Linked DNA regions of Variovorax paradoxus. The protein of the gene in region 2 interacts with the protein of the main gene of each other region in a pairwise test. Links are inferred from orthologs where the notes say so. Each region holds a gene or a part of one and is shown on either strand. Other genes may lie near its edges. The genes, in order: QFZ47_RS24995 and rlmB.

What was found.
Region 1: the proteins of rlmB (region 2) and QFZ47_RS24995 interact in binary tests that used the Escherichia coli proteins (3 or more experiments, as listed by UniProt). The link is inferred for Variovorax paradoxus from one-to-one orthologs.

The regions. Positions count from the first base shown.
Region 1 is NZ_JAUSXL010000002.1:4,531,407-4,547,635, forward strand. What follows is about bases 5,481-8,473. They hold QFZ47_RS24995 (NAD(P)H-hydrate dehydratase), read right to left. Parts: upstream 7,711-8,473; coding sequence 6,250-7,710; downstream 5,481-6,249. Other genes in these bases: QFZ47_RS24990 (SDR family oxidoreductase), read left to right, coding at 5,481-6,243; QFZ47_RS25000 (D-amino acid dehydrogenase), read right to left, coding at 7,771-8,473. Also shown: 30S ribosomal protein S12 methylthiotransferase RimO, read left to right, coding at 1-1,022; QFZ47_RS24960 (hypothetical protein), read left to right, coding at 1,164-1,442; QFZ47_RS24965 (hypothetical protein), read right to left, coding at 1,520-1,651; QFZ47_RS24970 (hypothetical protein), read right to left, coding at 1,708-2,004; QFZ47_RS24975 (YkvA family protein), read right to left, coding at 2,086-2,478; rnr (ribonuclease R), read left to right, coding at 3,153-5,420; more of QFZ47_RS24990, read left to right, coding at 5,479-5,480; more of QFZ47_RS25000, read right to left, coding at 8,474-9,024; QFZ47_RS25005 (amidase), read right to left, coding at 9,077-10,402; rpsB (30S ribosomal protein S2), read left to right, coding at 10,626-11,381; tsf (translation elongation factor Ts), read left to right, coding at 11,463-12,386; pyrH (UMP kinase), read left to right, coding at 12,489-13,211; frr (ribosome recycling factor), read left to right, coding at 13,225-13,794; uppS (polyprenyl diphosphate synthase), read left to right, coding at 13,803-14,546; QFZ47_RS25035 (phosphatidate cytidylyltransferase), read left to right, coding at 14,583-15,428; ispC (1-deoxy-D-xylulose-5-phosphate reductoisomerase), read left to right, coding at 15,425-16,229. UniProt on the Escherichia coli protein: Bifunctional enzyme that catalyzes the epimerization of the S- and R-forms of NAD(P)HX and the dehydration of the S-form of NAD(P)HX at the expense of ADP, which is converted to AMP.
Region 2 is NZ_JAUSXL010000002.1:5,091,581-5,100,526, forward strand. The notes cover bases 1,603-4,517. They hold rlmB (23S rRNA (guanosine(2251)-2'-O)-methyltransferase RlmB), read right to left. Parts: upstream 3,476-4,517; coding sequence 2,729-3,475; downstream 1,603-2,728. Other genes in these bases: QFZ47_RS27765 (GNAT family N-acetyltransferase), read right to left, coding at 1,603-1,772; QFZ47_RS27770 (helix-turn-helix domain-containing protein), read left to right, coding at 1,819-2,406; QFZ47_RS27775 (hypothetical protein), read left to right, coding at 2,517-2,687; QFZ47_RS27785 (hypothetical protein), read right to left, coding at 3,522-4,502; QFZ47_RS27790 (ABC transporter ATP-binding protein), read right to left, coding at 4,499-4,517. Outside these bases: QFZ47_RS27755 (chromate transporter), read left to right, coding at 1-216; QFZ47_RS27760 (aldo/keto reductase), read left to right, coding at 252-1,217; more of QFZ47_RS27765, read right to left, coding at 1,251-1,602; more of QFZ47_RS27790, read right to left, coding at 4,518-5,221; QFZ47_RS27795 (arylesterase), read left to right, coding at 5,220-5,891; QFZ47_RS27800 (hypothetical protein), read right to left, coding at 5,967-6,170; QFZ47_RS27805 (cystathionine beta-lyase), read right to left, coding at 6,283-7,476; QFZ47_RS27810 (helix-turn-helix domain-containing protein), read left to right, coding at 7,554-8,396; QFZ47_RS27815 (VOC family protein), read left to right, coding at 8,487-8,936. UniProt on the Escherichia coli protein: Specifically methylates the ribose of guanosine 2251 in 23S rRNA.

The DNA.
Region 1 (16,229 bases), 560 kb from region 2 along the record:
ACCTGCCGAAGCCGCACGATCCGTTCGTCGACCTGGTTCCCAACACCTTCGGCATTGCCGGCCTCAAGCTCACGCCGCGGCACTATGCCTACCTGAAGATCAGCGAAGGCTGCAATCACCGCTGCACCTTCTGCATCATTCCCTCGATGCGCGGCGACCTGGTGTCGCGCCCGGTCGGCGATGTGCTCGGCGAGGCCAAGGCCCTGTTCGAAGGCGGCGTCAAAGAGTTGTTGGTGATCAGCCAGGACACCTCGGCCTATGGCGTGGACGTCAAGTACCGCACCGGTTTCTGGGATGGCAAGCCGGTCAAGACGCGCATGCTCGAACTGGTGCGCACGCTCGGCGAAATTGCCGAGCCCTATGGTGCCTGGGTCCGGCTGCACTATGTGTACCCGTATCCGAGCGTGGACGAGATCATTCCGCTGATGGCCAGCGGCCAGGTGCTGCCTTACCTCGACGTGCCGCTGCAGCACAGCCATCCCGATGTGCTCAAGCGCATGAAGCGGCCGGCCAGCGGCGAGAAGAATCTGGAGCGCCTGGCGCGATGGCGCGAGGTCTGCCCGGAGCTGGTGATCCGCAGCACCTTCATCGCCGGTTTCCCTGGCGAAACCGAGCAGGAGTTCGAGCACCTGCTCGACTTCATCCGCGAGGCGCAGATCGACCGGGCCGGATGCTTTGCCTACAGCCCGGTGGCGGGCGCCACCGCCAACGACATTCCCGGCATGCTTGCGGCCGAAGAACGCGAAGCCCGCCGCGCCCGCTTCATGGAAGTGGCCGAAGCGGTATCGATCGCCAAGCTGCGCCAGCGCGTCGGTGCCACCATGCAGGTGCTGGTGGACTCGGCGCCCGGCATGGGCCGAAAAGGCGGCGTGGGCCGCACCTACGCCGACGCACCCGAGATCGACGGCACCGTGCGCCTGCTGCCGCCCGAGAAGATCAGCAAGACGCTCAAGGTGGGCGAGTTCACCCGGGCGCGCATCGTGGGCGCCGAGGGCCACGACCTGATCGCGCTGCCGATCTGAGTGCCTGCCACCGGGCGAGAATGCGCGCGGGAATGGCCGACCCGCGAAGCACGAGTTGAGCGACAGGCAGGAAAGTCGTACGCCTACAGACGCCTGCAATTCGAAGCCTGAACGTGGCGCTTCCGCTCTCCAGGAGGTCCCATGTTCTTCCAGCTCTTCCGACCCGGATCCAGCCTTCATCTCAAGAGGGCTGCGGCCTTGCTTCAGGAAGCCCAGATGGCGCGTCTCGAACACCAAGCTGCGGCAGAGCATCACGCGGCCCTGGCAAAGATGTATGCGGAGCGCGTCAAGCGCCTGTCGGGCGAGGTCTATCCGCTTCCTGCCCCTGGCGGCGAGACGGGCGCGAAGGCCGAACAGGAGAAGCCGGCGATCTATTCGATCGAGAGCAATCGCAGGCCGAAGTCGAACCTGCTGACGTAGTTCAAAAAAAGAACAGCCCGCTGGAAGCGGGCTGTTCGATGGGCATGGACGGGGTGCCAGGGACCCGGTGGCTCTTCTCAGTCATCCGAGCGAGAAACGACCAGCAGGCTCATGAACAACGCCCCGAGGAACATGCCGGCCAACAAGGTAAATGCTGCAATCACAATGATCTCCGCTAAATCTGATATTTTCGGATCAAACGTAACCATATGTACGCCTTAGAGTTGCTTTTAGAAGCGATTTCGACGCGAAAGTGTGACTTTTGCTACACCTTCGGAGTGAAAGTTGAAAGCGCGTCGCCGCTCTGGCTCGAACGGTCTGGATACAGGTACCTCGAGTACTCGCCGGACTTGCCGTACAGCTGCGCTGCGAGTTCCACGGGATCTTCGCTGCCGTGCTTCTCATAGAGCACGGGGCCCCAGATGATGAAGCCGTCGATGCTCAGCGAGTGAGGTGCGGGTTCGATGGCCTTCCATGCATGCGCAAACTTCGAGATCCATGCCAGTGCTTCGGCCAGCGCATGGTTGCGAGCAGGAGAGGTGGTTCGTTCGGATGTCGACATGGGCGGTTATCCTTTGTGAAAAGACTGTACAAATATACAGTAAAATTCACAATGTCGAGAGTTGTTGCCGCCGGTCCCGATCTATTTTTGCGTGCCGAACCAGGCCCAGAGCGCGGCGCCCACGCCAACCCATATCGCCAGGATGAGCACGGCGCCCGCCATGCTTCGCGGCTTCGTGCCCTGTTCCTTCATCCACAGGTCAGCGCGCTGGCGGCACTCCTCGAGCACATCGGCCGGAATGAGCCGGATGCTCAACCAGATCAGGCCGGGCAGCAGCAATGCGTCGTCGAGGTAGCCAAGAACGGGAATGAAATCCGGTATGAGGTCGATCGGGCTCAGCGCATACGCGACGACAAATGCCGAAAGCAGCTTCGCGAACCAAGGCGTGCCCGGATGGCGATAGGCAAACCACAAGGTCACGGCATCGCGCTTGATTCGCGATGCCCATTGCCTGATGCGTTGGGAAATGGCCATGCTCATACGCTGCTGAACCGGTGCATTGCCTGGCGTGGTAAGGTACATCCCGGCTTCAAAGCCGTCGCAACTCCGCAGGTTCGCCTGCGATCCCTGCAGCGGGTCGAAAAATGCCGCGCTCATCAGCTTGGGTTTTGCGGTTCACCTCTACTGCCAACACGGTGTTATTGATTCGGTTGCTCCGCTTCTCGAGACTCTGCGCGATCATTCGTCGATGTACTGCGTCAGAATGGTGGAAAGCCGCTTCTCCACGAGCGGGTTGCTGCATCATTTCATGAGACGAAGCCCGTTCCATTTGTTCGAATCCGTGCCGCCGAAGAAAAGCGCTTCGCAGAATGTTCCGTCTCAGGATCACGAAGCTGTGCGTGAACACGGCACGCAACCGTCGGTGCAGCCTGGCTTGGCCGCGACCGGCATCCGTGAGGGAGAACATCCCTCGATCATGTTCCCAGGGAAAAGAAAAAACCCCTGTAAATCGATGATTCACAGGGGTTTCAGCTTGGTAGGGGTGGTGCCCAGAAGAGGACTCGAACCTCCACGATGTTACTCGCTAGTACCTGAAACTAGTGCGTCTACCAATTCCGCCATCTGGGCCCACATAGTTGCCGAAGCAGTTATGTTTTGAATTTCAGGAAAGAGAGAATCATATCAAAAATAATGGCCATTCCAGCGGTCTGCTGGATGAATTTGAAGGAACTGTTCAAGGGCATCGCGACGGACACGGTTTCGTGCAGCGCGACGACGGCGAAGCCGACATCTATCTGCCCCCGAACGAGATGCGTGCGGTGCTGCACAAGGACCGCGTCAAGGCGCGTGTGGTGCGGCAGGATCGGCGCGGACGTCCCGAGGGGCGGGTGGTCGAAATCGTCGAGCGCCCCGAGCAGCCGATCATCGGCCGCCTCCTGCATGAAGGCGGCGTCTGGCTCGTCGCGCCCGAAGACAAGCGCTACGGACAGGATGTCCTGATCCCCAAGGGCGCCACCGGTCCCGCCAAGGTGGGGCAGGTTGTCGTGGTGCAGCTCACCGAGCCGCCGGCGCTGTTCGGCCAGCCGGTCGGGCGCGTGAAGGAAGTGCTCGGCGAGATCGACGATCCCGGCATGGAGATCGAGATCGCGGTGCGCAAGTACGGTGTGCCGCACGAGTTTTCCGAAGCCTGCCTGGCCGAAGCCAAGGCATTGCCGGAGAAGGTTCGCCCCGCCGACAAGAAAGGGCGCATCGACCTGACCGACGTGCCGCTGGTCACCATCGACGGCGAGGACGCGCGCGATTTCGACGACGCCGTGTACTGCGAGCCCGCCAAGGTCGGCCGCGGCAAGGGCTGGCGCCTGCTGGTTGCCATTGCCGACGTCAGCGCCTATGTGCAGACCGGCTCGGCCATCGACATCGACGCCTACGACCGCGCGACCAGCGTCTACTTTCCGCGCCGCGTGATTCCGATGCTGCCCGAGAAGCTGTCGAACGGCCTGTGCTCGCTGAACCCCGAGGTCGAACGCCTGTGCATGGTGTGCGACATGCTCGTGGCGGCCGATGGCGAGGTCTACGCCTACCAGTTCTATCCGGCCGTGATGTTCAGCCACGCCCGCTTCACCTACACCGAAGTGGCTGCGATCCTTGGCAACACACGCGGCCCCGAAGCTGCCAAGCGCAAGGACCGCGTCAAGGACCTGCTGAACCTGGCCGACGTATACAAGGCGCTGCTCAAGCAGCGCGGCAAGCGCGGCGCGGTCGACTTCGAAACCACCGAGACGCAGATCATCTGCGACGACGCGGGCCGCATCGAGAAGATCGTGCCCCGCACGCGCAACGAGGCGCACCGCCTCATCGAAGAGGCCATGCTCGCGGCCAATGTGTGCAGCGCCGATTTCATCGCCGAAGGCAAGCACCCGGGCCTGTTCCGCGTGCACGAGGGCCCGACGCCCGAGAAGAAGGAAATCCTGCGCGGCTACCTGAAAGCCATGGGCGTGGGCTTGAGCATCACCGACGATCCGCGTCCCGGCGAGTTCCAGGCGATTGCCGAAGCCACCAAGGAGCGGCCCGACGCGCAGCAGATCCACACCATGCTGCTTCGCTCGATGCAGCAGGCGATCTACACGCCCATCAACAGCGGTCATTTCGGCCTGGCGTACGAGGCCTACACGCACTTCACGAGCCCGATCCGGCGCTACCCCGACCTGCTGGTGCATCGCGTGATCAAGGCCATTCTCGGCAAGACGCGCTATCAGCTGCCGATGCTGCCGACGCCGGGCGAGGCGCACGCCAAGCTGGCCAAGCGGCTGGCCTCGCGCGTCAAGGCGCCGACCACCAAGCCGCAGAAAGCCACCGTTGCGCCGACCAAGGAAGTGCTGGCCTGGGAAGCCGCCGGTCTGCATTGCAGCGCCAACGAGCGCCGCGCCGACGAAGCCAGCCGCGACGTCGAAGCCTGGCTCAAATGCAAGTACATGCGCGAGCATCTGGGCGAGGAGTACGGCGGCGTCGTCACGGCGGCCACGACCTTCGGCATCTTCGTGACGCTCGATGCGATGTACGTCGAGGGGCTGGTGCACATCACCGAACTCGGCGGCGAGTACTTCAAGTTCGACGAAATGCGCCAGGAGCTGCGCGGCGAGCGCACCGGCATTCGCTACGCCATCGGCACGCGTGTGCGGGTGCAGGTGAGCCGCGTCGACCTGGACGGGCGCAAGATCGATTTCCGCCTTGTGCGCGAGGGCGAAGACCTCACGGCGCGAGCCATGAAGGACAAGGGCGCTTCGGCTGGCGTGCCGGTCAAGGCTTCGGCCAAGCGCAGTTCGCGCCACAAGGCCGAGGCGGTTTCCTCCGAGCAGCGCGTCGAGCGCAGCGCGACCGTTGCCGCGGCGGGCCCTCAGTCGGCGATGCAGGCTTTCAAGTCGGCGGTCAAGAAGGCCGCCAACAAGATGAAGGGGCGCAAGCCGCGCCGCGCATGATGGGCAGCGCAGCATTGCATCCCATCCATACAGACAAACCGAGAAGGAGACACCGAGCATGAGCGTGGAAAACAACAAGGGCCGCATCGCGATCGTCACAGGCGCAGGCACAGGCATCGGCCGCGCTGCGGCGCTTGCATTGCTGGCCGACGGCTGGAGCGTGGCGCTGGCGGGGCGCCGCCTCGAGCCGCTGGAACAGGTGGCCGAAGAGTCCGGCGCCGGCGCACGCGCCTTCGCAGTGCCCACCGACGTGGCCAGCGCGGAATCGGTGCAGGCGCTGTTCGCCGCCGCGGTGGAGCGCTTCGGCCGCGTCGACCTGCTGTTCAACAATGCCGGCGTGGGCAACCCGCCGGGCCCGTTCGAAGACTGGACGCCCGAGCAGTGGCGCGGCGTGGTCGACATCAATCTGAGCGGCATGTTCTTCTGCATCCAGCAGGCGTTCCGCACGATGAAGGCGCAAACGCCGCGGGGCGGCCGCATCATCAACAACGGCTCCATCTCGGCCACCGCGCCACGGCCGAATTCCGCGGCGTACACCGCGACCAAGCACGCAGTCGAGGGCCTTACCAAGACCGCTTCGCTCGATGGCCGCAAGTACGACATCGCGGTGGGCCAGATCGACGTAGGCAACGCCATGACGGAATTGGCTGCGCGCATGGCCAGGGGCGTGCCGCAAGCCAACGGCGAACTCGCGATCGAGCCGCTGATGGACGTGAAGATCGTGGGCCAGTCGGTGCTCTATATGGCGAACCTGCCGCTGGAAGCCAACGTGCTGTTCCATACCGTGATGGCGACGAAGATGCCCTTCGTCGGGCGCGGCTAGAACTCGTCAGCAGGGCGCTTGCCGCGCCAGCGCGCCGGCCGTCAGCGGCGGTGCGCCGGCCGGCCACGTATCGGCGATGTGGCCGTGGCGCCAGACGGCTTCGCACGCCGCTTCGAACGGCGGCCGCCGCGCTGCCAGTGCAGCGCCGATCATTCCCGCGAGCACGTCGCCCGTGCCGGCGGTGGCGAGCCTGGCGTTGCCGGTCGGGTTGAGTACCGGTGGCGTGCTGCCGCCCTCGGCGATCACTGTTCCCGAACCCTTGAGCACGGCGACCACGCCGTAGCGCGACGCGAGCTGGCGGGCGGCTGCAAGCCTGTCGGCCTGGATGTCGGCGGCCGTGCAGTTCAACAGGCGCGCGGCCTCGAGGGGATGCGGGGTGATCACCGTCGGCTTGCCGCGCCGGGCGCGCGAAGCCAGCTGGGTCTGCAGCGCGCCGTCGTTCGCGATGGCGTTCAACGCATCGGCGTCGAGCACCAGCGCTGCCGCGGTCGCCAGCACGCGCGGCAGCACCGCGCGGATGTCCGTACCACCGCCGCATCCGCAGACCGCTGTCATCTCCGAGAGATCGAGCGCGTTGGCGTCCCGCAGCATCAGTTCGGGTTGCGCCAGGTCGACCGGGGCCGCGCCCGGATCGAGCAGCCCGACGAAGACGCGGCCGGCACCCGCATGCAGCGCGGCGGATCCGGCCAGCAGCGCGGCGCCCGCCATACCGGAGGCGCCACCGATCACCGCGACATCGCCGTAGCTGCCCTTGTGCGAAGCGTGGCTGCGCGGCGGTTCCGCTGGCGCGCCCGCCAGGCGTGCGGCCGGCGGCTCGGCGGTGCCGCTGCAACCCAGGTCGTCGAACCAGACCGTGCCCGCGGCGTCTCGGCCCTGCGCCGTGAACAGGCCTGGCTTGAGTGTCAGGAAGGTCGCGCAGAAGCGATGCGAAGCGGTAGCCGAATGGGGGGCAGCGCTTGAAACGCCGGTGTCGGCATTCAGTCCGGATGGCACGTCGACACTGAGCACCGGCGCAGCCATCGCATGCATCTGCCGCAGCCATTCGGCCATCGCATTCGCGGGCGGCCGGGTTGATCCGATGCCGAGCAGTGCGTCGATCGCGAGGTCCCAGGTGGCGGGCGGCTCGGGCGCGAAGATCACGCCGGCATCGCGGGCCCGTTGCAGCGAAGCCCCGGCATCCGGCGGTAGCCGGCTTTCATCGCCCGCGAACGTGACGATCGGCAGGAAGCCGCGCTGCTGCAACTGCACGGCAGCCTCGAAGCCATCACCGCCGTTGTTGCCCGGTCCGCAGGCGATCCAGATCGTCCGCGCATGCGGCGCGACCGCCATCGCCAGCCGCGCCACGGCCAGGCCTGCCCGCTGCATCAGGGTGTGATGGGGCAGGGCGGCTGCGGCCGCTTGTTCGATGCGCCGTGTCGCCGCAATGTCGAACAGGTCGGCGACGGTGGCGGACGTGATGCGCTGCATGGGCCGATTCTGCCCCCTCGGGTGCGCAACTGCGGCGGCCCGGGCCGCTTGCCTGCCTGCCTACTGAACGAGCCGCTCGATGCCCAGGCCTTCGAGATCGACGCCCGCATCGCGGCCGCCGATCAGGTCGGCCACCACGCGTGCGCTGCCGCATGACAGCGCCCATCCGCTCGAACCGTGGCCCAGATTGAGCCAGACGCCCGGCACGCCGCTGGCGCCGAGCACCGGCGGGCCGTCGGGCAGCATCGGACGCGCGCCCTTCCACTGCTGCACGCCCGACTGCAATGTTGCAGCGCCCGGAAACCAGTCGTGCAGCACCTTGTAGAGCGTTTGCACCGCCGAAGGGTTCATGGTGCTCAAAGAGCCGCCGATCTCGGCGCTGCCGGCCACGCGCACGCGCTGGCCCAGCCGCGAGATCGCGACCTTGTAGCGCTCGTCCATCACGGCGCTGCGCGGGGCGTTGAGAGATTCGCGGATCGGCGCGCTGATCGAGTGGCCGTACACCGGCGCCAGCGGAATCCTCAGGCCGAGCGGCCGCAGCAGCGAGGCCGAGGCGAGACCGGTGCACACCACCACGGCATCGAAGCGCAGCGGCGGCGAGCCGCTCGCGAGCGAGATGGAAGTGGGTCCCGCGCGGCTCAGCGGCGCAATGTCGCAATTGAAATGGAACTGGGCGCCGAGTGCCTCGGCTTCCCACTTGAGAAGCAGCGCGAACTGGCGGCAGTTGGCCACTTCGTCCTCGGGCAGGTGGATCGCACCCGCAAGCGCCGTGTCGGCGTTGAGCGCAGGCTCGATGCGGCGGGCCTCGTCGGCGTCGACCTCCTTGAAGACGCTGCCGGCCGCGCGCAGCACCTCGAGTCCTGGCTGGACCAGTTTTTTCTCGCGCTTGGAGCGCAGCAGCACGAGGTAGCCGTCGCTGCGTTCGTAGCTCAGTTCGCGCGCTTCGGTCACTTCGTGCAGCCGGGTGCGGCTGTAGAACGCAAGCCGCTGCATGCGGGCGCGGTTGGCCAGGTAGGTTTCGAGCTTGCAGGCTTTCTGCCAGCGCGACATCCAGCCGATGTCGCGCGAACTCAGCGGCCAGCGCAGCTTGATGGCACCGTGCGGGGACAGCAGCGAACGCAGCACCTTGGCGCGCATGCCCGGCGCCGCCCACGGGGTGACATAGCCCGGCGCGACCACGCCGGCATTCGCAAAACTGGCTTCCTCGGCCGCAGCGCCGCGGCGCTCGAACACAGACACTTCATGGCCGTCCGAAACCAGTTCCCAGGCGGTTGTGACGCCGATGATGCCGGCGCCCACGATCGCGATTTTCATTGAATTTTTGAGTAAGAAGAGATGGCCGGCGCCCGTCGATCGGTGCGCGAGGCTATTGGTTTTGCAGCGCTTGTTCCGCTTGCAGCGCGACCGCGAGAACGGCGTCGTCGTGCAGCGCGGCGTGCCACAGCATCAGGCCCGCCGGCAGTTCGCCGCCGGCATGGCAGGGCAGCGAGATGGCGCAGCCGTCGAGCATGTTGACGATCGACGGATTGCGCAGCAGCAGTGCATTGACGCGGAAGAATTCATCGTCGCGCTCGGCGCCTGGTGCAACGCTTGCAATGGCGGGCGCAGCGATCGGCACCGTGGGCGACAGCACCGCGTCGAAGGGCGACAGCGCTGCTTCGACGCGGGCGATCCAGGCGTGGCGGGCATGCACGAGATCGATGTATTCGTGCGCCTTCATGGCCGCGCCCCGGAGGATGCGCTGGGCCACGCGCGGGTCGTAGCCGGCGCCGCTGCGCTCGAGCAGCAGCCGGTGCCAGGCATAGGATTCGGCCGCCGAGAAACCGCCCGTGGCGTTGATGGCCTGCAGGTCGGTCAGTTCCGGCAGCTGGATCTCGTCGATCCGGGCACCCGCCTCGCGCAGTGTTCGCAGCGCATTTTCGAAGGCGCGGGCCACCGCGGGCTCGATGCCGTCGAAGAACACGTTCTTCACGACGGCAAGCCGGTACGCCCCCAGGGAGGCCGCGCCGGCGGTCACGCGGCGTGCCGCGAGGATTTCGTGCGCGGTGATCGCGTCGCGGACCGAGCGCGTCATGGCGCAGACCGTGTCGAGCGTGGTCGACAGCGGCAGCGCGCCTTCGGTCGGCACCAGCCGCGCGGTGCTCTTGAAACCCACAATGCCGTTCAGCGCCGCGGGAATGCGGATCGAGCCGCCTGTGTCGGAGCCCAGGCCGATGAATGCCGCCCCGGTGGCGACCGAGACGGCTGCGCCGGAGGACGAGCCTCCCGGGATGCGCGGCGTGGCCGTGTCGCCCGCGTTGGCCGGCGTGCCATGGTGCGGGTTCACTCCCACGCCGGAGAACGCGAACTCCGTCATGTTGGTGCGGCCCGTCAGCACGCCGCCCGCGGCGCGCAGCCGCGCCACGGCGACGGCATCGGCCCTGGCGGCCGGCGCATGCGAGAGCACCACGGAGCCGGCCGGGGTTGGCTGCCCCTCGATGTCGAACAGGTCCTTGGCGGTGAAGGCAAGCCCGGCGAGCCTGCCTTGCGGCGCTGATGGGGTGAGCTGCTGGCGGGCTTCGTCGAACAGCGTGCGGGTGAAGACGTGGCGGCAGGCCGCCGACTGGGAAATGCCGATGGCGCGCTCCAATTCGGTGCGTGCATCGGTGCCACCTGCCAGAAGATTCAGACGGGTGGCGTGGAGGTCGTTCATGGATGGGCTGCGAGGGCGCGGACGGCTCGGTTCCGGGGTGGTGCAAGGAGAAAAGGCTCAAGAGGGCCGTGCTATACTCTTTGGGTTTCGCTGAACATGCAACGGCTCTCGTCGCACCCAGCCAAACACATCCGCAAACCGGCCCAATCAAGGTGTTGCGATCCCCTTCGAAAGGGGCGCAAAACGGGCTGGATTTTAGACCCAACCTTTGGAGTAATTTTCAATGTCCACCACCATGCGCGAAATGCTGGAAGCCGGTGTCCACTTCGGACACCAAACCCGCTTCTGGAACCCCAAGATGGCTCCGTACATCTTCGGCCATCGCAACAAGATTCACATCATCAACCTGGAAAAGTCGCTCCCGATGTTCCAGGACGCGATGAAGTACGCCAAGCAGCTCACTGCCAACCGCGGCACGATCCTGATGGTCGGCACCAAGCGCCAGGCCCGTGAAATCGTGGCCGCCGAAGCCCGCCGCGCCGGCGTGCCTTTCGTCGACACCCGCTGGCTCGGCGGCATGCTGACCAACTTCAAGACCGTCAAGACCTCGATCAAGCGCCTGAAGGACATGAAGGCCCAGCAGGAAGCCGGCCTCGACAGCCTGAGCAAGAAGGAGCAGCTCACCTTCTCGCGCGAAATCGCGAAGCTCGAAAAGGACATCGGCGGCATCCAGGACATGGCTGCGCTGCCCGACGCCATCTTCGTGATCGACGTGGGCTTCCACAAGATCGCCGTGGCCGAAGCCAAGAAGCTCGGTATTCCGCTGATCGGCGTGGTCGACTCCAACCACTCGCCCGAAGGCATCGACTACGTGATCCCGGGCAACGACGACTCGTCGAAGGCCGTCATGCTGTACGCACGCGGCATCGCCGACGCGATCATCGAAGGCCGCAACAGCGCCACCGGTGATGTGGTCAAGGCCATCGCCGAAGGCAGCGGCGACGAATTCGTCGAAGTCGAAGAGGGCGCCTCGGCCTGATCGAGTGCTCTCACGCGCCTGAAGAAGGGGCTTTGGTGCCCCTTTTTTTTAATCTGATTTTTTGGACACGGAGATAGAACAATGGCTGCAATCACCGCAAGCATGGTCGGCGAACTGCGCGCAAAGACCGACGCGCCGATGATGGAATGCAAGAAGGCCCTGACCGAGGCCGACGGCAACATGGAAAAGGCCGAAGAGCTGCTGCGCATCAAGCTCGGCAACAAGGCCGGCAAGGCATCGGGCCGCATCACCGCCGAAGGCGTGGTCACGGCGTTTGTCGAAGGCTCGGCCGGCGGCATGATCGAGATCAACTGCGAAACCGACTTCGTCACCAAGAACGACAGCTTCCTGGCCCTGGCCAACGCTGCCGCCATGCTGGTCGCCAAGCACAACCCCGCCGACATCGCTGCGCTGGGCGCGCTGCCCTACGAGCAGGACGGCTTCGGCCCCACGCTCGAGGACGTGCGCAAGGGCCTGATCGGCAAGATCGGCGAGAACATGAGCTTCCGCCGCTTCAAGCACTTTGCCGGCAACGGCAAGCTGGCTTCGTACCTGCACGGCACGCGCATCGGCGTGATGGTCGAGTTCGAGGGTGACGACACTTCGGCCAAGGACGTCGCGATGCACATCGCCGCCATGAAGCCGGTCGCCATCTCGGCCGCCGACGTGCCCGCCGACCTGATCGAAAAAGAGCGCGCCGTGGCCGCTGGCAAGGCCGAGGAAGACCGCAAGACGGCCGAAGCCGAAGGCAAGAAGACGCAGCCTGCCGACATCGTTGCCAAGCGCATCGAAGGCGGCGTGCAGAAGTACCTCAAGGAGGTCTCGCTGCACAACCAGCCGTTCGTGAAGAACGACAAGCAGACCGTCGAGCAGATGCTCAAGGCCGCCGACACCAGCATCAAGGGCTTCACCCTGTACGTGGTCGGCGAAGGCATCGAAAAGAAGATCGACGACTTCGCCGCCGAAGTTGCAGCCCAGGTGGCTGCCGCCAAGGCCGCCGTGTAAAAACTGTTACGCCCCAAAGCGACGGCGCGCGCGTGTGTGCCGCCGCTTTTTCACCGCCTCGTTCTACACTCGCCCCCGCCAACCCAAGTAAGGAAATTGCCCATGTCTGATCCCCGCCCAGCCCACAAGCGAATCTTGTTGAAGCTGTCGGGGGAGGCGTTGATGGGAGACGATGCCTTTGGTATTAATCGTGCGACCATCGTTCGCATGGTCGAAGAGGTGGCGGAAGTGGTGAACATGGGCGTGGAAGTCGCCGTGGTGATCGGCGGCGGCAACATCTTCCGCGGCGTCGCGGGAGGCTCGGTCGGCATGGACCGCGCCACGGCCGACTACATGGGCATGCTGGCCACCGTCATGAACTCGCTGGCCTTGGCCGACGCCATGAACAAGCAGGGGCTGATCGCGCGCGTCATGTCTGCCATCGCCATCGAGCAGGTGGTCGAGCCCTACGTGCGGCCCAAGGCGCTGCAGTACCTCGAAGAAGGCAAGGTCGTGGTGTTTGCCGCGGGCACGGGCAATCCGTTCTTCACCACCGACACGGCCGCCGCGCTGCGCGGGGCCGAGATCGGCGCCGAGCTGGTGCTCAAGGCCACCAAGGTCGACGGCGTCTATTCGGCCGATCCGAAGACCCATCCCGATGCAACGCGCTATTCGTCGCTCACTTTCGACGAGGCGATTGCCAAGAATCTCGGCATCATGGACGCCACGGCCTTTGCGCTGTGCCGCGACCAGAAGCTGCCGATCAAGGTGTTCTCGATCTTCAAGAACGGCGCGCTCAAGCGCGTCGTCATGGGCGAGGACGAAGGCACGCTGGTGCATGCCTGAGGAGTAATTTGAGATGACGACCCCCACCATTGCAGAAATCCGCAGCGCGACCGACGCGAAGATGAACCAGTCGCTCGCTGCGTTCCAGAACAACCTCACCAAGATCCGTACCGGCCGGGCCAACTCCGCGCTGCTCGACTCGATCCACGTGGACTACTACGGCTCGCAGGTTCCGCTGAGCCAGGTGGCCAACGTGTCGGTGCTCGACTCGCGCACGATCAGCGTTCAGCCCTGGGAGAAGGGCATGGGCGCCAAGATCGAGAAGGCCATCCGCGAAAGCGACCTGGGGCTGAATCCGGCATCGATGGGCGACCTGATCCGCGTGCCGCTTCCCGCGATGAGCGAGGAGCGCCGCAAGGAAATGACCAAGCTGGTCCGCAACGAAGGCGAAACCGCCAAGATCGCCACGCGCAGCCTGCGCCGCGATGCGAACGAGTCGGTCAAGAAGCTGGTCAAGGAAAAGCTCGCCTCCGAGGACGACCAGAAGCGCGCCGAAGCCGAAATCCAGAAGGTCACGGACCGCCATATCGCGGAAATCGATCGCCTGGTCGCGGCCAAGGAAGCGGAGATCATGGCCGTTTGAGGCTGCGCATGGCCTCTTCTTCGCTGCAGATTCCCCACCACATTGCCATCGTCATGGATGGCAACGGACGCTGGGCCACGCGGCGATTCCTGCCTCGCGTGGCGGGACACAAGCAGGGCGTCGAGTCGCTCAGGCGCTGCGTCAAGGCGTGTGTCGATCGCGGCGTGGGCATTCTCACGGTCTTCGCGTTTTCGTCGGAGAACTGGAACCGTCCGCCCGAAGAGGTTTCGGGGCTGATGGAAATCATGGTGGGCGCACTCGCACGCGAGGTGCCCAAGCTGAGCCGTGACGGGGTGCAGCTGCATTTCGTCGGCGAGCGCGCAGGCCTCTCCAAGAAAATGGTGCAAGGCCTGGTCGACGCCGAGACCGCCACCGCACAGAACACCAAGCTGATCCTGAACGTCTGCTTCAACTACGGCGGCCGGTGGGACATTGCCCGCGCCGCGGCCAAGCTGGCCGAGCAGGGCGAGGCGCTCACCGAAGCGAATCTCGACCGCGCCATGGCCCTGGCGCACGTGCCCGACCCCGACCTTCTCATTCGCACCGGTGGCGAGCAGCGCCTGTCGAACTTCCTGCTGTGGCAGAGCGCGTATGCGGAACTCTTCTTCAGCGACAAGCTTTGGCCCGAGTTCGACCAGGCCGAGCTGGATGCGGGAATCGCCGCGTTTCAGGCGCGCGAGCGCCGTTTCGGCAAGACCTCCGCGCAGATCACCGCCGGCAGCGGCTCCGCACCCGATCGCCAGTTGGCCTGAGGGCCTCACGGCCCGACCCTCCAGCCGCCCAGCCGCATGCTCAAACAACGCATCCTCACGGCCATCGTCCTGTTGGCGATCCTGCTCCCGGCGCTCTTCTACCCCTCCCACGTTCCCTTTGCCTGCGTGATGCTGGTGTTGATCGGCGCAGGGGCATGGGAGTGGGGCCGCCTCAACGGCTATGGCCAGCGGCTGTCGGTCTTCCTCGGCCTGGAGACGGTGGCGCTGTGCGCGCTTTCGTGGTGGCTCGGCCTGCTTGATCGGTCGCTGCTGCTCATGTGGCTGCTGGCCAGTGCGGCCTGGGTGCTCGGCGGAGCCGCGCTGCTGCGCGTGGCCGTGCCGGGCTGGCCCCGCATTCCACGCGGGCTGCGGCTGGTCGGCGGGCTGCTGGTGCTCTGGGTGGCGTGGCTAGCGGCCGTACAGGCACGCATGGTCGGCATCAACTTCCTGCTCTCGATTCTCGTGCTGGTCTGGGTGGCGGACGTTTTCGCCTATTTCTCGGGCCGCGCCTTCGGCCTCAAGTTCACGCGCGGCAAGCTCGCGCCCGCCATCAGCCCCGGCAAGAGCTGGGAAGGCGTGTGGGGTGGCATGGCGGGCGTGGTGGTGCTGGCCTTTGCCTGGGTGTGGGCCGACAGGGCTGCCGGCGCGACGGTGGCAAGCCTCTACACCCGGCTGCACGAGCGCGGCTGGTGGCTGCTGCTTGTGGGTGTGGTGTTTCTCGCCGCGATGAGCGTGGTTGGCGACCTGGTCGAATCGCTGATCAAGCGCAGCGCCGGCGCCAAGGACAGCAGCAGCCTGCTGCCGGGCCATGGGGGCGTGCTCGACCGCGTGGATGCCCTCTTGCCGGCACTTCCCATTGCAATGATGCTGGCCTTCTTGTGAACACACCCAAACAACGCATCACGGTGCTGGGATCGACCGGATCGGTCGGCGTCAGCACGCTCGATGTCATTTCGCGGCACCCGGAGCGCTTCGAGGTCTTCGCGCTTTCCGCATCGACCAAGGTCGATGAAATGCTGGCGCAATGCGCGCGGTTTTCGCCGCGCTATGCGGTCATGGCGAGCGCGCCGCATGCGGCGCTGCTGGCGGAAAAGATTGAGCAGAACAATCTCGGCACCAAGGTATTGAGTGGTGACGATGCTATCGAAAGAATAGCGTCCCACGAAGAGGTCGACGCCGTCATGGCCGCCATCGTCGGTGCGGCGGGCCTGGGGCCCTGCCTGGCTGCGGCGCGTGCCGGCAAGCGGCTCCTGCTGGCCAACAAGGAGGCGCTGGTGGTCGGCGGCGAGTTGTTCATGCGCACCGTGCGCGAGGGCGGTGCCACGCTGCTGCCGATCGACAGCGAGCATTCGGCCATTTTCCAGTCGCTGCCGGAAGACCCGTCGACCTGGCCGCGGCGCATCGACAAGATCATTCTCACGGCATCGGGCGGCCCGTTCCGCACGCGCGCGCCCGGCACACTGGGCACGGTCACGCCCGAGCAGGCCTGCGCGCATCCGAACTGGGTCATGGGCCGCAAGATCTCGGTCGACTCCGCCACCATGATGAACAAGGCGCTCGAGGTGATCGAGGCGCGCCATCTGTTCGGCGTCCTGCCCGAACAGATCGAGGTGGTCATCCATCCCCAGAGCGTGGTGCATTCGATGGTCCAGTTCACCGATGCATCGGTCATTGCCCAGCTCG
Region 2 (8,946 bases):
GTGCGCGCCTTCAAGCAGGGCATGGCGCCGGTGGTGGTGGGCCTGCTGATCGCCACCGGCTGGGTGCTGGCGGCGGGTAACCATGCCGGCGACGCGCCCGCATGGCACCTGTGGCTGCTGACCGCGGCGGCCGCGCTTATCGTCTGGCGCACGCGCCTGCACCTGCTCTGGCTGCTGGGCGCGGGTGCGCTGCTCGGTGCCGTGGGCTTCGTCTGATCCTCGTTCTTCGTTCTCTCTCAGGAAACAAACTCATGTCGCAACTCCGCTCGCTCGGCCGCTCCGGCCTCCTGGTCTCGCCGCTTGCCTTCGGCGGCAACGTGTTCGGCTGGACGGTGGACGAAGCCACCTCGTTCCGCCTGCTCGATGCGTGGCTCGAGGCGGGGTTCAACTTCGTCGACACCGCCGACGTCTATTCACGCTGGGTGCCGGGCCACACCGGCGGCGAGTCCGAGACCATCATCGGGAAATGGCTCAAGCAGAGCGGCAAGCGCAAGCGCGTGGTGCTCGCCACCAAGGTCGGCAAGCCCATGGGCGAAGGCAAGGCGGGCTTGTCGCCGGCCTACATCCGCGAAGCGGTGGAAGCCTCGCTCAAGCGCCTGCAGACGGACTTCATCGACCTGTACCAGTCGCACGACGACGATGCCGCCACTCCGCTGGAAGATTCGCTGCAGGCATTCGACGACCTGATCAAGGCCGGCAAGGTGCGCGCCATCGGCGCCTCGAATTTCAGCGCGCCGCGGCTGGCTGAGGCGCTCGACGTGTCGGAGCGGCTGGGCATTGCGCGCTACGAAAGCCTGCAGCCGCTCTACAACCTCTACGACCGCGCGGTGTTCGAAGACGAACTGGAGCCGCTGTGCGTGAAGCGCGAGGTGGGCGTGATCAACTTCTATGCGCTGGCGGCCGGCTTCCTGACCGGCAAGTACCGCACCGAGGCCGACGCAACCAAGAGCGCCCGCGGCGCCAGCACCACCGGCAAGTACCTGAATCCGCGGGGCCTGCGCATTCTCGAAGCGCTCGACAAGGTGGCCCAGCAATACAACGCCAAGCCGGGCCAGGTGGCCATCGCGTGGCAGATCGCGCGCCCGTCGGTCACGGCGCCGATTGCCAGCGCAAGCTCCATCGCCCAGCTGGAGGAACTCGTGGTTGCCACCCAGCTGAAGCTCGATGCCGGCACCATCCAGATGCTGGACCGGGCCAGCGCCGAAACCCCGGCCTGAGACGCGCATGCAACGGGCGGTTTCGAGCGCCGCTTAACCGTCGACCGGATTCAGCGGCGTCGAGAGAATGCGCTGATAGAACGCCACGTCGAGCCAGCGGCCGAACTTGAACCCGGCCTGCCGCACGGTGCCGGCATGCTCGAAACCCAGGCGTTCATGAAGCCCGATGCTGCCCGCGTTCGCGGCATCGATGGCGCCAACCATGACATGCACGTCGCGCGCAACGGCTTCGGCAATGATCGCCTCCATGAGCGTGCGGCCGAGGCCCGCGCCGCGGTGACCCGCCTCGACGTACACCGAATGCTCCACGGTGTACTTGTAGGCCGGAAACGCGCGGAACGCGCCGTAGCTCGCGAACCCCAGCAGCTTGCCGCTGTCGTCTTCCGCTCCAATCACGGGAAAGCCGTTGGCGCGCTTGGTGGCGAACCACGCCACCATGCTCTCGGGCGTGCGCGGCTTGTAGTCGTACAGGGCCGTCGAATTGGCAATGGCCTCGTTGAGGATGGCAAGGATGGCGCCCGCATGGGCTTCCTCGGTGCAGGGGACCAGGCGCATGTTCGTTCCTTTCAGTCTGTCCAATATAGGAGAATAATAATCTCATATGAGAAACAATTCATCTCCGCCCGCCGAGGCCTCCGGGATCGACTCGCTCATCGCCAGCCGGCTGCTCACCTTGCGCCAGGCCAAGGCGCTGAGCCTTGCCGAGCTGGCCGAGCTTTCCGGCGTCAGCAAGGCCATGATCTCGAAGGTGGAGCGCGCGGAGAGCAGCCCGACGGCCGTGCTGCTGGGGCGGCTGGCTGCCGGCCTGGGCGTGCCGCTCGCGCAGTTGCTGACGGAGGACAAGGGCTCGCCGCGCCGGCTGCGCACCCGGGCCGAACAGGAGGTCTGGCGCGATCCCGAGGCGGGCTACCTGCGGCGGCAGGTTGCCGAGCGCGGTGCGAGCGGCGGCGTGGAGATGGTCGAGATCGAATTGCCCCGCTCGGCGCAGGTCGCCTATCCGCGCTGGAGCGGCAAGCCGTACCGGCAGTGCCTGTGGATGCTCGAAGGCGGGCTGCGGGTGGATTACGGCGACGAGCGCTTCGAACTCGCGCCCGGCGACTGCCTGGATTTCGGTGTCGACCGCCCGCTCGTCTTCAAGGCGCTCGGGCGCGCGGTCTGCCGCTACCTGCTGGTCGCATCCCCGGCATAACGGCAGGGAAGCAGTAGGCAAGGTCCCACAGCGACTGGAGACGAAGGCCTGTGCCGGCCAGGGGGCCGCCCGGGATACTGCAAGGCATCAAAGCTTCCGGGGGAACAAGCATGTCCTTTGCGCTCTACATGATCGGTTTTCTGATCTTCCTCGCCGGTGTCGCCTGGGGCGCCTCGGTGGCCGGCGTGCCCGATCTCTACATCGGCATCGGTGCACTGATCATCCTGGGCATCGGCATCTTCAGCGCGGTGGCTCGCACGCGCAGCAAAGACCCCTCCTGACCTCGTGCCGCGCCCCTGCCCAGGAGAACAGCGGCGCGGCCTCAGGCGCTGCGCTGCCGCATGGCCTCGTAGAGGCAGATCCCGCTGGCCACTGAAACATTCAGGCTCTCGACCGCGCCCGCCATCGGAATGCTCACGAGCTCGTCGCAGGTCTTGCGGGTGAGTTGGCGCATGCCCTCGCCCTCGGCGCCGAGCACCAGCGCCAACGGCCGCTTGAGATCGCTCTGGTAGACGGTGCCGGGCGCATCGTCGCTCGTGCCGACGCACCAGATGCTGCGTTCCTTGAGTTCGTTCAGCGTGCGCGCCAGGTTGGTCACCATGAAGTACGGCACGGTTTCGGCGGCACCGCTCGCGACCTTGGCCACGGTGGCATTGATGCCGGCCGCATGGTCCTTGGGCGCGATCACCGCATGCGCCCCGGCGCCGTCGGCCACGCGCAGGCAGGCGCCCAGGTTGTGCGGATCGGTGACGCCGTCGAGCACCAGCAGGAGCGGCACGGTGCCGGCCTCCTCGAGGCCCTCGAGCAGCTCGTCGAGCGAACGCACTTGCGCGATGGGCTCGACCCGCGCAGCCACGCCCTGGTGGCCATGGCTGCCGCTGAGCTTGGCGAGCCGCAGCCCGTCGGCCTCGACCAGCCGCACACCGGCTTCTTGGGCGCGCGCGATGAACTGTTTCATGCGCGCATCGCGCCGGCTGCTGTCGAACATCACTTCGAGCACCGATTTGGGCGCGGTCTTGATGCGCACGCCCACGGCATGGAAGCCGAAGATCACTTTGGGGGAAGACATCCCCTGATTATCCCTACCCTGGCCGGCCCGGATCTTCAGGCGATCCTCAGGCGATGGGCAGGCCGCTCAGCGCTCGCGTGCGTTCGTCGTGCAATTGCTGCACCGCCAGCGCATTCGCATGCACCCGCGCGCTGTTGCCGGCGCTCTCCAGGTACTGGCAGGCGGCATGGCCCGCGGCGGCCTTTTCGTAGCGCGCGACCCAGGCATCGCGCACCGGCAGCTTCTCGGGCGACACGGGCCAGACGCCCGGCCGCGGCCGCATGTGCTCGCCGATGCCGATGCGCCAGGGCTTGGCGCTCAGGCGGGCGCGAAAGCAGTTCTGGTTGCGGCACATGCGCGCGTAGACCTTGTCGACACCCAGCGCCTGGAAGCAGTCGGCCACCGCGATGTCGGCCGGGCTGAAGACGTCGTGCATCGCCAGCACGCGGAAGCCGGCCGGCGTGCGGTAGATGCGCAAATGCCAGTCGGGGTGCTGATGGACGAAGCGCCCGATGCGCCCGGCCGCGCGCTTCTCGGGCGCGGGATCGTCGCTGGCCTCGCCGCGCTTCTTGCGCAGGCCGATGCGGTAGGCGACGGCAAAGACCACGATGGCCGCGACCAGCCCGCCCAGCCAGGTCTTGGCGGTCCAGCCGCCGACGATGCCCGCGATCAGCGCGGGCACCAGCGCAAAGCCGAACACGCTGCCACGCAGCGGTTCGTCGAAATCGATGTCGACGAACAGCACGTCGGGCGTGTTGAGGCAGCGCGCGCCGTAGCTGTTGCGGGTGATGACGGTGTCGCCCTGCCGCTCGACGATTTCCTCGCGGATGGGCATGCCTTCGGCGCCGTTGTAGGCCAGCTTGCGCTCGCGGCGGTTGAGCTGCTCGCCGCCGGCGATGCGTTCGAAGGCCTCCCGCGTGCGCTGGTCGGCATGCGCCTGCGCGGCGATCGGGCTCTCGTCGGACCAGCCGTGGCGCCGCACGATGATCTGCTTGCCCGCCACCCGCTCCTGGATGCGGCCCTCGGCCCAGAACCGGGGAACGATCATGCCTGCAGCGAGGCCACCAGCACAGGCGTCGATTCGTTGAGCGCCATGCGGCCGGCCTCGATGGTGATGCGCCGTTCGCACTGGGCCGCAATGCCGCGGTCGTGGGTGACGAGCACGAGCGTGGTGCCGAGCTCGCGGTTGAGGTCGAACATCAGCTTCATGACCTGTTCACCGGTCGCGAAGTCGAGGCTGCCGGTGGGCTCATCGGCCAACAGCAGGGCCGGCTGCACCACGAAGGCCCGGGCCAGCGCCACGCGCTGCTGCTCGCCGCCCGAGAGCACCTTGGGATAGTGGCCCAGGCGCTGGCCGAGTCCGACGCGCCCGAGCATCTCGGTGGCGGCCTTGCGCGCGTCCTTGCGGTCGGCCAGTTCGAGCGGCAGCATCACATTCTCGAGCGCGCTCAGGTTGCCGAGCAGCTGGAAGCTCTGGAACACGAAGCCCACGCGCTGGGCGCGCAGCGCGGCGCGCTCGTCCTCGTCGATGGCGAAGATGTCATCGCCCGCCAGCCTGACAGTGCCGCGCGTGGGCGTGTCGAGCCCGGCGATGATCGACAGCAGCGTGCTCTTGCCCGAACCCGAGGCACCGACGATGGCGGCGGTTTCCCGCGCGCCCAGGGTGAAATCGATGTTCTGCAAAATGTCGAGCGTACCGGCCGAATCGGTCACGGACTTGAACACATGCTCGACAGCGACAATGGCATCAGACGGGGGTTGGGACATGGAAAGGCTTTTCGTTTTGAAACGACGTGACTTTATCTTGAGCGCAGCGGCATTCGGCAGCGCAGGGGCTTGGACGGCGAGCCATGCCCAGGCCGCCGCGCCCGGCAAACCGGTCATCCTGGTGCTCGGCGATTCGCTGAGCGCCGAATACGGCCTGAAGCGCGGCGAAGGCTGGGTGCCCCTGCTCGAGAAGCGGCTCGCACAGCAGAAGATCCCGGCCACGGTGGTCAATGCCAGCATCAGCGGCGACACCAGCTCGGGCGGACGCGCCCGCTTTGCCTCGCTGCTGGCGCAGCACAAGCCCAGCCACGTGGTGGTCGAGCTGGGCGCCAACGACGCGCTGCGAGGCCTGCCGCTGCAGAACACCGAGGACAACCTGCTGCAGATCACCAAGGCCGCGCAGGCGGCCGGGGCCAAGGTGCTGATCGTCGGCATCCAGGTGCCGCCCAACTACGGCGGCGACTACACGCGGCGCTTCGAAGCCGTGTTCGGCAAGGTGGCCAGCGCCACCAAGGCGGCGCTGGTTCCGTTCCTGCTCAAGGGCGTGGCCGATGCGCCCGATGCGCTCGCGCTGTTCCAGGCCGATCGCATTCATCCGACCGCCGCCGCGCAGCCGCAGTTGCTCGACAACGTATGGCCGGAGCTGCGCAAGCTGCTCGCGGCCAGGTAAGCCGACCGCAACAAAAAAGCCGCTCCAGGCCCGGAGGCCTGCAGCGGCTTTTTTGTCGATAGCCTTGATTTCGGATCAACCGTTCTTGGTCGGCAGATCGGGCACCGTCGGCGGATCGCGTTCGAGCGAGGCCACGTCGGTTTCCGGGTCACCCGGGGCCAGGCCGTCGCTGCTTGGCGAGAGCTTGCGATTGGCCTTTTCGCGGAGCTTCTCTTCCTTTTTCTTCTTCTTGGCCAGCTCCTTCTGGCGCTTTTCGTAGCCGTAATTGGGTGTTGCCACTGTTCTCTCCTTGAACGAGGCAGTCAAAGCGACTGCGTGTCATCCAACTGTAAGCGATAACGGTGCACCCAAAGCCGCGCAGCGGTCGGCCTCTGCATCCGGAAAACTTCGCTTACATCCGCGCGAGCGCCTGCTGCAGGTCGGCCCGCAGGTCTTCCACATCCTCCAGCCCGACCGAGAAGCGCACCAGCGTGCCCTTGTGGGGCCAGCGCGCCACGCTGGCATCGCGCATCAGGCCGATGTCGTAGGGCACCACGAGGCTCACCGGGCCGCCCCACGAATAGCCGAGGCGGAACAGGTTCAGGCTGTCGCAGAAGCGGTCGACCTGCTCGGTGCTGTAGCGCTCGTCGAACACGATCGAGAACAGGCCCGCGGCCAGGTCGGCGCCGCCGCACAGTGCACGCCAGTTCGCATGGCCGGGCGACTCCTCGAGCGCAGGATGCAGCACCTGCGCGACCTCTTCGCGGCCGCCGAGCCAGCGCGCCAGCTCGCGCGCCGAACGGTCGTGCGCGGCATAGCGCAACCCGATGCTCGGCAGCGACCGCAGCAGAGTTTCCACATCGCCGACGCCGACGCCGAAGCCCGTGCGCATGTGCGTGAGCTTGAGCGCGCGATGCAGCCGCTCGTCGCGCGTGACGACGCTGCCCATCAGCACATCGCCGCCGCCGCTCGGGTATTTGGTGAGCGCGTGAACCGAGATGTCCACGCCCTGCCCGCTGCCGTTGAAATCGAAGGGGGCGAATGCCAGGCCCGCGCCCCAGGTGTTGTCCAGCGCCGTCACCACGCCGCGCGCACGGCAGGCTTTCACCAGCGCCGGCAGGTCGGGAAACTCCATCGTCACCGAGCCCGCGGCCTCGAGCCACACCAGCCGCGTGCGCTCCGAGAGCTTGGCGGCCAGATCGGACGGGTTCATCGCGTCGTACATGCGGTGCGTGATGCCGAAGTTGGCCAGTTCGCCGGTCGCCAGCGCCTTGTTGGGGCCGTAGGCGTTGTCGGGAATCAGCACCTCGTCGCCGCTCTTCAGGAAGGCGAAGGAAACCAGCGAAATGGCGGCCAGCCCGCTCGGCACCAGCAGGCACTCGGTGCCGCCTTCGAGGGTCGCCAGGCGCTCCTCGAGCGTGAAGGTGGTCGGCGTGCCGTGCAGGCCGTAGGTGTAGCCGGCCTTGGTCTTCCAGTCGCGCGCGCGCATGGCGGCCACGTCGGCAAAGAATACCGTCGAGGCCTTGTAGATGCCAGGCTGCGGCGCGGCGAAGTTGGCGGGCGGCGTGTAGGGATGATGGATCAGGGTCGTGGAGGGCTTGCTCATGGCCCCGATGCTAGCGCGGCGTTCCGCCGCACAATGCGCCGATGGGCAACAGCCTGTTTTCCTCCAGAGCCACGGCCATGCAGCAGCTGACGCGACTGCCCTCGCCTTGCCTGCGGCCCTATGTGCGGCTGATGTGGGCCTCGGCCCCCGCGGGCGCGGCCGCCGAGCAGCCGGGCGCGCGCGAGCATGTGCTGCCCACCGGCGGCATGCACCTGGTGTTCCGGCTCGCCGGACCGCCGCTGCGCTTGTTCCGCGACGACGCCGATGCGCACGGCTACACGGTGGGCTACGCCATGGTGGGCGGGAGCCGCTGCGGGTTTTTCGTGCGTGACGTGTCGGTCGAGACGCGCTCGGTCGGCGTGATGCTGCAACCAGGCGCGGCCAGGGCGCTGCTCGGCGCACCGGAAGACGCGCTGGCCGAGCGCCACACGCCGCTCGAAGCGCTCTGGGGTGCGGACGCCGGCTTCGCGCTCGAACAGCTCCACGGCACCGACTCCCTGGCGCGCCAGCTCGCGATCCTCGATGCCCTGCTGAGCGCGCGCCTGTCCGCCTCCGTGGTGCATGGCCTGGACCCCGCGGTGGCGCACGCGCTGGCCGGCCTGTCAGGCGCCGGCAACAACGCGAAAGCCGGCGCGATCCGCGAACTGGTGAAGCAAAGCGGCTACAGCCACCGGCGCTTCATTGCACTCTTTCGCGGCATGACCGGCATCGCGCCCAAGCAGTACGCGCGCATGCTGCGCTTCGACCGCGTGATCGGGCAGTTCGCACTGGATCCGACCCAGCCCTGGGTCGAGCTGGCACTGGATGCCGGCTACAGCGACCAGGCGCACTTCAGCCGCGAATTCCTTGCGATCGCCGGCATGTCGCCCGAGGCCTACCGGCGCACTGCCCCGACGTCCTCGCGCCACGTGCGGGTCTGAGCCCCTGCCGGCAGGTCAATTTTGTTCAAGACGGTACGTGCCGCGGGAGCCAGAATCGCCAGCATCCCATCAACCCGAGCGGACATCGACATGGCCATCCACGAACTGTTTCCCTATCTTTGCGTCGACGACGCCGGCGCGGCCATCGACTTCTATTGCAAGGTCTTCGAAGTCAAGGAAATCTTCCGGCTCACCGAGCCGAGCGGCCGCATCGGCCATGCGGAACTCGACTTCCACAACGGCGCGATCCTGATGATCTCGGACGAGTTCGCCGAATACGGCATCCCCAGCGCCAGGACGCTGGGCGGCACTGCGGTGACGCTGCACCTGCATGTGGACGATGCCGATGCCGTGGTGGCCCGCGCCGTGGCAGCCGGCGCCACGCTCGACATGGCGCCGCAGGACCAGTTCTACGGCGAGCGATCCGGCGTGTTCCACGACCCCTTCGGCCACCGCTGGAACGTGGGCCACAGCATCGAAAAGCTGACGCCAGAAGAAATGCAGCGGCGCTACACCGCGATGTTCGAGCCCGGGCGTTGAGCCTGCGGGC